DNA from 3 places in the Terribacillus aidingensis genome. Region 1 is predicted to be linked to each of the others. Evidence: riboswitches for the same ligand, from Rfam matches in the RefSeq annotation. Region 1 holds a riboswitch; each other region holds the start of a gene.
What was found. A riboswitch is a leader RNA that binds a small molecule or an ion and turns the genes downstream of it on or off. The one in region 1 is predicted to bind S-adenosylmethionine.

Region 1 (3,274 bases):
TCTTGCTTTTCGCAGATCCTTTGGCGACAGCTCATGCAAATTAACTCCATCAACAAAGACTTTGCCAGACGTTGGCTTTTCCAATAGGTTGATGCAGCGCAGCAAGGTGCTCTTGCCCGCTCCGCTGTATCCAACTATCCCAAACACTTCTCCAGCTTCAACGGTTAGTGTCACATCGTTAACGCCAATGATCTCCTTTCCCTTGCTGCTATATTTCTTTGTGATGTTCTCCAGTTTTATCACCTTTCATCTCCCTCTCCTGTCGGTATTTTCAGCTGGCGATAGTTAGTTGCGGGATGCCCAGCCGGCAGTCTGCTTGATTCATAGTCAAATAATTTTTCTCTCAATGTGCCTGATTTGTAGGACTGTTTATAAAGTCCCCTTTTTTGCAGAATCGGGATGACCAGGTCAACAAAGGACTCCAAATCCCCTGGTGTAACAAGATGGTTCAAATTAAAACCGTCGACTCCGGATTCTTCGAATTGGTGCTGGATGCTATCTGCCACCTCGTCTGGATTCCCGACTATCAAGCTTTTGTCAGGTGTATCAAACCGCTTCAATGCTTCGCCGACTGTCAGCTGCTTGGCTGCATCCTTTGTCAATGAGGCTGCTTTATAGTGACCGCCTTCTGTCGTTTTACCATAAGAAAACGGCTCGTCAGGATCCTTTTCCTCATATTCAGAAATGTCATAGCCGCTTGCACCAAATTGCGCCTTGGCAGCATCTGGACTCCAATGACTTGCATATTCCTGATACTTTTGCTGTGCCTCTTCTGTTGTTTCCGCTACGATGACACTCAGGAAAGAGAAAATCTTAATATGATCTGGATTTCGGCCATGCTTGGCAGCTCTCTCCCTTATATCCTCTGCATAATAACGGATGCGCTCAGGCGTGGGCCCTCCAACGAAAACACATTCTGCATGCTTGGAAGCAAATTCCCGTCCACGTTCGGATGTACCTGCTTGATAAATCACAGGTGTCCGCTGTGGGGAAGGCTCACTCAAATGTGGTCCCTCTACCTGGAAGTAATGGCCTTCATGATTGATTTCATGTACTTTTTCAGGATTCACTAATACTTGGTTTTGCAAATCCTCAATCACTGCATCCTCCTCCCAGCTGCTTTCCCATAGCTTATAAGAAACCTCCAGGAATTCATCGGCAATCTCATACCGCTCATCATGCTTGATCATTTCGGTCAAACCAAAATTCCGCGCAGCATTCGGAAGATATGACGTCACAACATTCCAAGCAACTCTGCCCTTCGTCAAATGATCCAGCGTGGAAAAACGACGCGCATTTCCAAATGGTGGTTCATATGTAGTACTTACTGTAACGGCGAAACCCAAATTCGCGGTTACACTTGCCATCGCAGAAATCAATAGCGCTGGATCATTCAGGGGAACCTGCAGACCATCCCGGATAGAAGGAGCTTTACTATTCCGGTAAACATCATATATCCCCAATACATCGGCAAAGAAGATGGCATCGAATTTACCGCGTTCGAGTAGCTTCGCCAGATCAATCCAATAATTCAAATCCTTATACTGCCGATGCCGCTTACTCTCTGGGTGCTTCCACAACCCATGCGAGTTATGCATCGCACTATTCATATCGAATGCATTCAAAATGATTTGCTTCCCCACTTTTATCCCTCCGTTTTAACAAATAAAAAGACCTCTTCTCAGATAAGAAGAGGTCTTGCTTAGTCGACGCAGGCGTACAACGTCCACTCTCTTCTCATCTTTCAAGCTAGTAGCTTGCTGGAATTGGCACAGTACTGCAGCAGTCTGTTGCCGAGGCTTCAAAGGGCCAGTCCCTCCACCTCTCTGGATAAGAAATGCTTATTGAATTAATGCCAATATACAGGACAGTCCACTGCCTGTCAATGAAGTTTTCTAAATTAAATATATAATTGACAATATTCAAATCATCACTTATATTTATGCCGACAACCGAATAAACACACTTATCTAGAGTCAGGGTAGGAACTGGTTCAACGACCCTGCAGCAACCGCTTTTCATGAAGCAAGGTGCTAATTCCAGCAGACAGACAAGTCTGAGAGATGAGAGGGAATGCCTACATAACGCCACCTCTTTCATATGAAAGAGGTTTTTACTTTACTTGGATGAGGAGAATGTTCATGCGAGATACTGCAGATAAAACAAAAGTGTTTGATCAAGTGATACAGCAAGCAAAAAGCCTTTCTAAAAAATTCAAGCAGCGTGCAGCCCATATTGATGCCAGCGGTGAGTTTCCTTATGAAAACTTCAAAGCGTTAAAAGAGAACGACTTTTTGTCACTGACTGTGCCGACAGAATATGGAGGCAAAGGATTAAATCTTGTAGAGTACTTACAAGTGCAAGAGATTCTCGCTCAAGGTGATGCTCCTACCACTCTATCATTTGGCTGGCAGCTCGGTGTTGTACTGGAAAATGCGGAAAGCAGAAAATGGGACGAACAAAGTTTTCAGCATCTATGCAACAAAATCATTCATGACAAAATTCTTCTTAATTTGGTTCAAACAGAAAACGCCACCGGCAGTCCTTCTCGAGGAGCAGCTCCAAGGACAACCGCACAACTGGAAGGTTCAAAATGGCGAATCAATGGTCGTAAATCCTTTGCTTCCATAGCTGCTGCTTTGGACTATAGCATAGCCACCGCGACTATACTTCCTTCAGGAAACAAAGGCTTCTTTTTAATTGATCATAGTTTGGACGGAGTATCTGTGGATGAAACATGGGATAGCATCGCAATGAGAGGAACAAGAAGCGATGATTTAATTTTGGAAGACGTACTAGTAGACCAGGATGCGCTGCTTGTGGAAGAAAACAAAGGCACATCCACTCCAAGAGGCTGGTACTTACAGATTGCAGCTGTTTACCTTGGTATTGCTGTTGCTGCGAGAGATTATACCATTCAATTTGCGTCAGAATTCCAGCCTGTTTCCTTGCCGGGTTCAATTAAAGATGTTCCAGAGGTTAGAAGAAAAATTGGCGAGATAGAACTAGCTCTCTTTAATGCTAGAGAAGTACTTTACGCTACAGCCAGGAAGTGGGTCGAGCACCCTGAAAAAAGATCAGAAATGAGTCCTGATTTAGCTGCTGCAAAACATATTGCCACCAATAAAGCGAACGAAGTCGTGGATCTATGCATGCGAATAGTTGGAGCCCGGAGTTTGTCTGCCGACAATCCGCTGCAGCGCCATTTTCGTGATGTAAGAGCTGGATTGCATAACCCACCTACTGATGATGCAGTAGTGTATTCGCTAGCGGA
Region 2 (3,274 bases), 1.8 Mb from region 1:
GAAGCTGATTGCTTCAGATAGACCAGTCAAGGACTGAACAAGCAGCATATTCACTGCCAGCTTAGTCGCTGAGCCATTACCATTGGCGCCCATATGCTGGATGCTTTGTCCCATTTTCTCAAGCAGCGGAGTGACCTTTTTGACATCTTGTTCTTCTCCGCCGACAAGGAAGTGAAGTTTACCTTGCTGTGCCGGTGCCTTTGAGCCGGACACCGGTGCATCAACAAAACGGATATGGTGCGCACGAGCGGCTTCTGCCATCTCTTTTGTGAACGCTGGCTTAACAGTACTGACATCAACCCATAAACTGTTTTCCTGCATCCCGCTGAAAAGCCCATCTTCTCCGTAAGCAACTGCTTGGACAGCTGCAGGATCTGTCAGCATCGTAAATACGATATTAGCTTGTTCTCCGACTTTCCGGGGTGAATCTGCCCAGACAGCACCTTTATCCAATAGTGCTTGAGCTTTTTCTTTTGTACGATTATAGACAACTAATTGTTCGCCCTTTTCGAGCAGATTAGCTGCCATGTTTTGACCCATGATTCCTAATCCGATAAATCCAATCATATGAGCACCATCCTTTTTATTCAGTCAATTCTAGCATACAGAAAAACGGATTGTTTTTAAAAGTCTTTCGCACAGGATATGATACAAAGAAGGAGTGGATAGTATGAAGTTTAGTATATTGGATCAATCCCGAATCAAAGAAGACGGTAATGCAACAGAGGCATTGGAGGAAACAGTGCGGCTGGCCGAACTTGCCGATCAGCTTGGCTATGTGCGTTTCTGGGTGTCCGAGCATCACGCCGGCAGCCTCGCCCACAGCAGTCCAGAGCTTCTGATGGGGCATCTTGCAGCTAAAACATCCCGTATCCGTATTGGCTCAGGCGGTGTTATGCTGCCTCATTATAGTGCGTATAAAGTTGCTGAAAATGCAAGATTGCTCGAAGCGCTTCATCCAGGAAGAATCGACCTTGGTATCGGGCGGGCGCCAGGAGGCATGCCGGCAGCGAAAAGAGCGCTGCAAGAGCATAGAGCTGTGCCGGAGGATTGGTATGATCGGCAGATACGTGATTTGCTTCATTATTTGAATATAAGAAAAGAAGAAAAACATCGGTTCGGGGACTTGGTAGCGATGCCGAGCATTGGCACCGCTCCATCTGTCTGGCTGCTGGGCGGCAGCGCTGGCAGTGCAGGTCTTGCTGCATATCATGGAATCGGATTCGCTTATGCCCAATTCATACGGGGAGAAAAGGATGCGGCAGTGATGGATGTGTATCAGAAATCCTTCCGGAAAGGGAAGCAGCAGCCGCAAATAATGGTCAGTCTGTTTTTGTTCTGTGCAGAGACGACAGAAGCTGCAGAAGCATTGGCAAAGAGCCATGAGGTTGCATCGCTGCTTCAGGAACAGGGAAGGCCCGTCAAAGGGATGCTGCGTCCGGATACAGCAGCAGATTATAAAATGTCTCCTTATGAAAAGGAGCGTCTTGAGGACAATCGTCCAACCATGGTAATCGGAACACCAGCTGAGGTGCTGCAGCAGCTTGGAGAGCTGGAAGACTACTACGGCGGGGAGATTGAGTTCATGCTCACCAGTCCTGTTTATGAAGAAAAAGCAAGACAGGATGGGTTCCGCCTTTTGATGGAGGAGTATATGCAACAGGCATAGCAGTTGTTCTGTTTGAATCTGACACTGCAAATCTGGTATAGTAGGAAGTACAATTCATAAGAAATCTTATAACGAGTGGCGGAGGGAAAGGCCCGATGAAGCCCGGCAACCCACTGCAGGAGGGCAGTCCTGCAGGAAGGTGCTACGACCTGCAGCGAAAGCTGCGTGATAAGATGACGACGGCTGCAATACAGAGCTTCTTCCTCATCGAAGAAGCTTTTTTAGTAGAATCGATGTGTCGTTCGGTAGGATTTCCTATGTGCAAAAGGAGTAATAACAATGAAATATGCATACTGGCAGCCAGTTTCTAGCAGCTGGCTGCGTCATGTGGAGGATGGTGGACCGCTAAGTTTGTCAGATGTGCAGGAAACGGCGCATCTGGCGGAGGATTTAGGGTTCGATGCCGTCTTTCTTCCAGATACCTACCTATACCAAGGGAAAAATGCCGATCAGCAGCTTAACTTTTGGGAAGCTGCTGGTGCTATTGCGGAAGCAACCGATAGACTGCACATCATGGCAGCAGTCCGGCCGAGCATTGATCAGCCCGTGGAAGCCGCGAGACAAGCAGTAATGATTGATCAGGTAAGTAATAGCCGTTTTTCCCTGGCAGTCGTTTCTTTCTTGCGCGAAGAGGAACAAAAGCGCCAAGATGGCGATATAGCGGGATCAGAGGATTTCTATATGCAAACCGAGGAATTTTTCGAAGTGCTGCGCGGAGTTTGGACAGCTGGCAATTACACCTATGATGGTTTGTACTATCAAGTTCAGCACGTCGATTATTTACCAGCTGGCAAGAGCAAAGAGATCTCGCCATTATACGCAGGCGGAGAGAGTGACTACTTACGACAGACAATTGCCGAGACATGCGATGCCTATGTAATGAAGGGCGGTACTGTACAGGAAGTGGCCAGTATGATCGCTGATATGCAGATTCGCCGTGAAGCAGCCGGCAAGTCTCCGTTTACCGAATTCGGCATGACAGCTTATGTCATTTGCCGCGAAACGGAGGAAGAAGCTTACCAGGAATGGGAAAGAATTACCGGTGCGGATTACGAATCATATGTAACAGAGGAAGAATTGGCACAAAAAAGCAAGATCAGTGACGATGCTGTTTCTGCAAGGGGCTTACGGCCGCATCTGGTTGGTACTCCGTTGCAAATTGCGCAGCGGATACTTGCCTACGAGCATGCCGGTGTCAGTCTTCTGCTGCTTCAATTTTCGCCGCACAAGCAGGAAATGGAACGTTTTACTAAGGAAATCATGCCATTAGTCGAGGAAATGCGCGATAACTCAATCTGATTGGAAATATACGGTAGACAAGCCTGGCGATATCGCTTACATTAGAAAAAAAGGAATAAGTATGGGGGCAAAACATGGAGCTATTGACGATTTTCGATGAGCAGCATCGGGAGCTTGGGGTGAAAGAAAGAGAGGAAGTCCATCGTGATGGAGACTGGCATGAGACTTTTCACTGCTGGTTCGTGGAACATGATGGTACAGAACTATACATTTATCTACAGCAGCGTTCTTTCAATAAAAGTGAATTTCCCGGGAAATACGACATTACCGCAGCTGGTCATCTGGAAAGCGGCGAAACGCCTGTGG
Region 3 (3,274 bases), 1.8 Mb from region 1:
TGCTGGATCTCCTTGCAAATGGATAAGCAATTTACCAACGGAGCTGGCTTTCAGCTGATCAATTCCACCTGCCAGTATACTTGGAACAACATCAAATTTCTTTGTGATGGCCGCAAGGAATGGCTCATTGGAAGCTTCTCCGATAAACGTCAGTGAAACGAGACGCCCTGTAGCAGAAAGTCCTTTTTTCACGCTGTCCGGTACTTGGAAATTCGCATCATCAAAGACAAATTTCCGGGTCTGCGGATGTTTCGGTTTGGTAAAGACATCGATAACAGCGCCTTCTTCCACCAGCTCTCCATGGTGCATAACACCGACACGATCACAAATACGCTGGATGACATCCAGTTCATGTGTAATCAGGAAAATGGTGATGCCAAGCTCCTTATTCACTCGGAGCAGCAGTTCAAGGATGGAAGACGTCGTATTCGGGTCCAAAGCACTTGTTGCCTCATCACTTAACAGCACTTCCGGTTCTTGCGCAAGTGCTCGCGCGATAGCCACTCGCTGCTTCTGGCCACCAGATAATTGAGCCGGATATACATTCTTCTTTTCTTCCAGACCTACAATTTTCAGATACTTATCAACACGTTCCTTGATTTCATGCTTCGGTACCTTACTCAGCTTGAGTGGTCTAGCGACGTTTTCGTATACTGTTGCAGTCGTCAGCAGATTAAAATGCTGGAATATCATACCGATTTTCCCTCTTGCTTTACGAAGCTGCCACTTCTTAAGCTTCGTGAGGTCTACACCGTCGATGAATACTTCGCCCTCAGTCGGACGCTCCAGTAAATTGGCACAGCGGATCAGGGTACTTTTCCCTGCTCCGCTGAATCCGATGACGCCATAGATTTCACCTTTATTGATTTTCAAGGAGACGTTTTTCAACGCCTCCACTTTTTTCTTGCCAGTGGTAAAGGTCTTCGATACATTTTTTAGTTCAATCATACTGCTTCCCCCTTACCAGCTTGGAACAACGGATCCTTGGAATTCATCTTCCACAAACTGTTTCACTTCATCAGATTGGTAGATTTCTTGAAGCTTCTTCACAACCTCATCTTCCGTGTTCGCTGATCTTACAACAAAATAGTTGGACCAAGGATTGTTTTCTGATTCCTCTGCAAAGATTGCATCATCATTGATATTCAAGTCAGCACCCATCGCAAAGTTCGTGTTGATTGCCGCTGCTGCTACTTCTGGAAGCTGTGCTGGAAGCTGGGAAGCATCCAATTCAACGATTTCCAGGTTCAGTGGATTTTCTACGACATCTTTTGCCGTGGCAGAGTTTTCTGCTTCTGGATCAACTTTCAATACTCCAGCTGTCTCAAAGAGCTTCAACGCACGATATTCGTTGGCTGGATCATTCGGTACAGCGATCTTGTCGCCTTCCTTCAATTCAGAAATATCCGAAATCTTATCTGTATAAATACCCATTGGGAACGTTAGCGTCTTAAATACTTCTTTCAATTCATAACCTTGGTTCTTTACTTGGTCTTCTAGGAAAGGAAGTGTCTGATAGCTGTTCGCATCAAGGCTTCCATCATCCAACGCGCTGTTTGGTGTGTTGTAATCATTGAATGTTTTGATTTCGACATCGATACCTTCATCTGCTGCTAATTCTTTTACTTTTTCCATTACTTGCTCATGCGGTCCGCCGCTGACGCCGACCAATATTTTGTCATTTGCCAGTGCAGCAGATTTGTCATTGCCGCATGCCGCTAAGAATAATGCCAATAATCCGATAAGTCCAAAGCTTAAGATTTTTTTCATGTTGCTCTCCCCTTTTTCTTCGCTGTTATCAACTACAATAAAAAAGCGCCTCTCTAGAATAAGAGAGGCGCATGGTATCCGTATGCACTCATTCTCTTATCTCTCAGTACAGCTGTTCGCCGTCTGCAGGAATTAGCACCTAGATCATCGATCTGGTTGCCGGGCTTCATAGGACCTGTTCCTCCGCCGCTCTTGATAAGAATTTCATTATACATTTGTTGTTGATCTGTTTGTTACTTTACCTTCCAAACTAGTTATTGTCAATATAATTTTAAAATTTATAGAAAAATCAATCTGTTTTCTTGTATTATGATTGCTGGAGAGTATGCAGGCATTCAACCCAGTCTAAGAATACGAGAATATGACTGCATATCTTTAAAACAAACGATTGATCAAGCTGCAATTGCCGACAGAAGTCTACATTTATTCTTTGTGAATCACTTTGATAATGCTGTCTACTAATTGATTTATGACGAATTCGGCAGATTACCTTTTAGTTGTATATGCGTTTTGAATACTTTACTTCACGTATCCTATTTTTCATTAAAATTATTTAAACTGGCTAGATCACAGCATGTCAGAAAGTAATCCATTGATTTATAGAGTAGACTTTTTTGACAAAATAAAAAGCCGGATGATAACCATCCGGCTCTCCTGTGTACTAGGCCTCCCAACACATACGTACACACACTTACTCTCTCTGTATACCAAAGCGGGCGTTGATCTGCCCTCGCAGCATTTGCTGGCGGCTTTCTCGTTCCGCTTCTTTCCTCTTGTCTCTTAGCATCTGCTGACGAATTTCGAAGGTTTGCACACCCTCTTCCCTTTTGTTGGCGATCTCGATCAATTGCTCTACATCCGAAAAAGAGTACTTGCGATTTCCCTTCGCTGAACGTTCAGGAAAAATGAGCTTGCGTTCCTCGTAATAACGAATTTTGCGTTCAGTCAGACCAGTCAGCTCGCTCACAATACCTATTGTGATTACTTTCCTGTTCTTGTAAGAAGGCTCGTTACTCATCTGTTCACCTCATCACCATGTGCTGTTACTCCACATTATACCGTATTTATCCATTCATCCTAGTGTTGTGTGAGGAAACCTAACAAACAACAAAATAGTTCGTCAGCATCGCTAACATGTTTGATGCAAAATTATTCGGCTATAAGTATACTGAGCGTAACAGTAAAAAGGGAACATCAGAAAGGAGCGTCAAGCACGTGGCACATGATCAGGAAGCCCTTGATTTAGCCAAGCAAATCGTAGAACTCGACCTGAAGCGTGACGAGTGCTGGGAGGATCTTGCTGCACTTGCAGGAGACAGAGCATTCGAACTGCTTCGGCTCGTTCAGAATAGATAATATGAAAAAGGAGACCTGTAAAAGGTCTCCTTTTTATTTCACATAATTTGGGTAGTCTGTAATGATTCCGTCAACACCAGCTCGGATTAAAGGCTGGACTTCCCCAGGTGCCCGTACTGTCCATGGCATAATTCGCATTCCACGTGTA

Region 2: another riboswitch for S-adenosylmethionine. It lies ahead of ABXS78_RS15125 (LLM class flavin-dependent oxidoreductase); the one in region 1 lies ahead of ABXS78_RS06140 (LLM class flavin-dependent oxidoreductase).
Region 3: another riboswitch for S-adenosylmethionine. It lies ahead of ABXS78_RS15360 (MetQ/NlpA family ABC transporter substrate-binding protein); the one in region 1 lies ahead of ABXS78_RS06140 (LLM class flavin-dependent oxidoreductase).

The regions. Positions count from the first base shown of each region.
Region 1 is NZ_CP159996.1:1,128,014-1,131,287, reverse strand. It holds gene ABXS78_RS06145 (methionine ABC transporter ATP-binding protein) at 1-243, opposite strand, end outside; gene ABXS78_RS06140 (LLM class flavin-dependent oxidoreductase) at 240-1,643, opposite strand; SAM riboswitch class I at 1,735-1,837, opposite strand; SAM riboswitch class I at 1,964-2,070, shown strand; gene ABXS78_RS06135 (acyl-CoA dehydrogenase family protein) at 2,142-3,274, shown strand, end outside.
Region 2 is NZ_CP159996.1:2,906,465-2,909,738, reverse strand. It holds gene ABXS78_RS15135 (NAD(P)-dependent oxidoreductase) at 1-567, opposite strand, end outside; gene ABXS78_RS15130 (LLM class flavin-dependent oxidoreductase) at 671-1,669, shown strand; SAM riboswitch class I at 1,733-1,844, shown strand; gene ABXS78_RS15125 (LLM class flavin-dependent oxidoreductase) at 1,949-2,968, shown strand; gene ABXS78_RS15120 (NUDIX domain-containing protein) at 3,043-3,274, shown strand, end outside.
Region 3 is NZ_CP159996.1:2,953,308-2,956,581, forward strand. It holds gene ABXS78_RS15355 (methionine ABC transporter ATP-binding protein) at 1-948, opposite strand, end outside; gene ABXS78_RS15360 (MetQ/NlpA family ABC transporter substrate-binding protein) at 961-1,770, opposite strand; SAM riboswitch class I at 1,864-1,972, opposite strand; gene ABXS78_RS15365 (MerR family transcriptional regulator) at 2,462-2,788, opposite strand; gene ABXS78_RS15370 (hypothetical protein) at 2,986-3,126, shown strand; gene ABXS78_RS15375 (glycerophosphodiester phosphodiesterase family protein) at 3,160-3,274, opposite strand, start outside.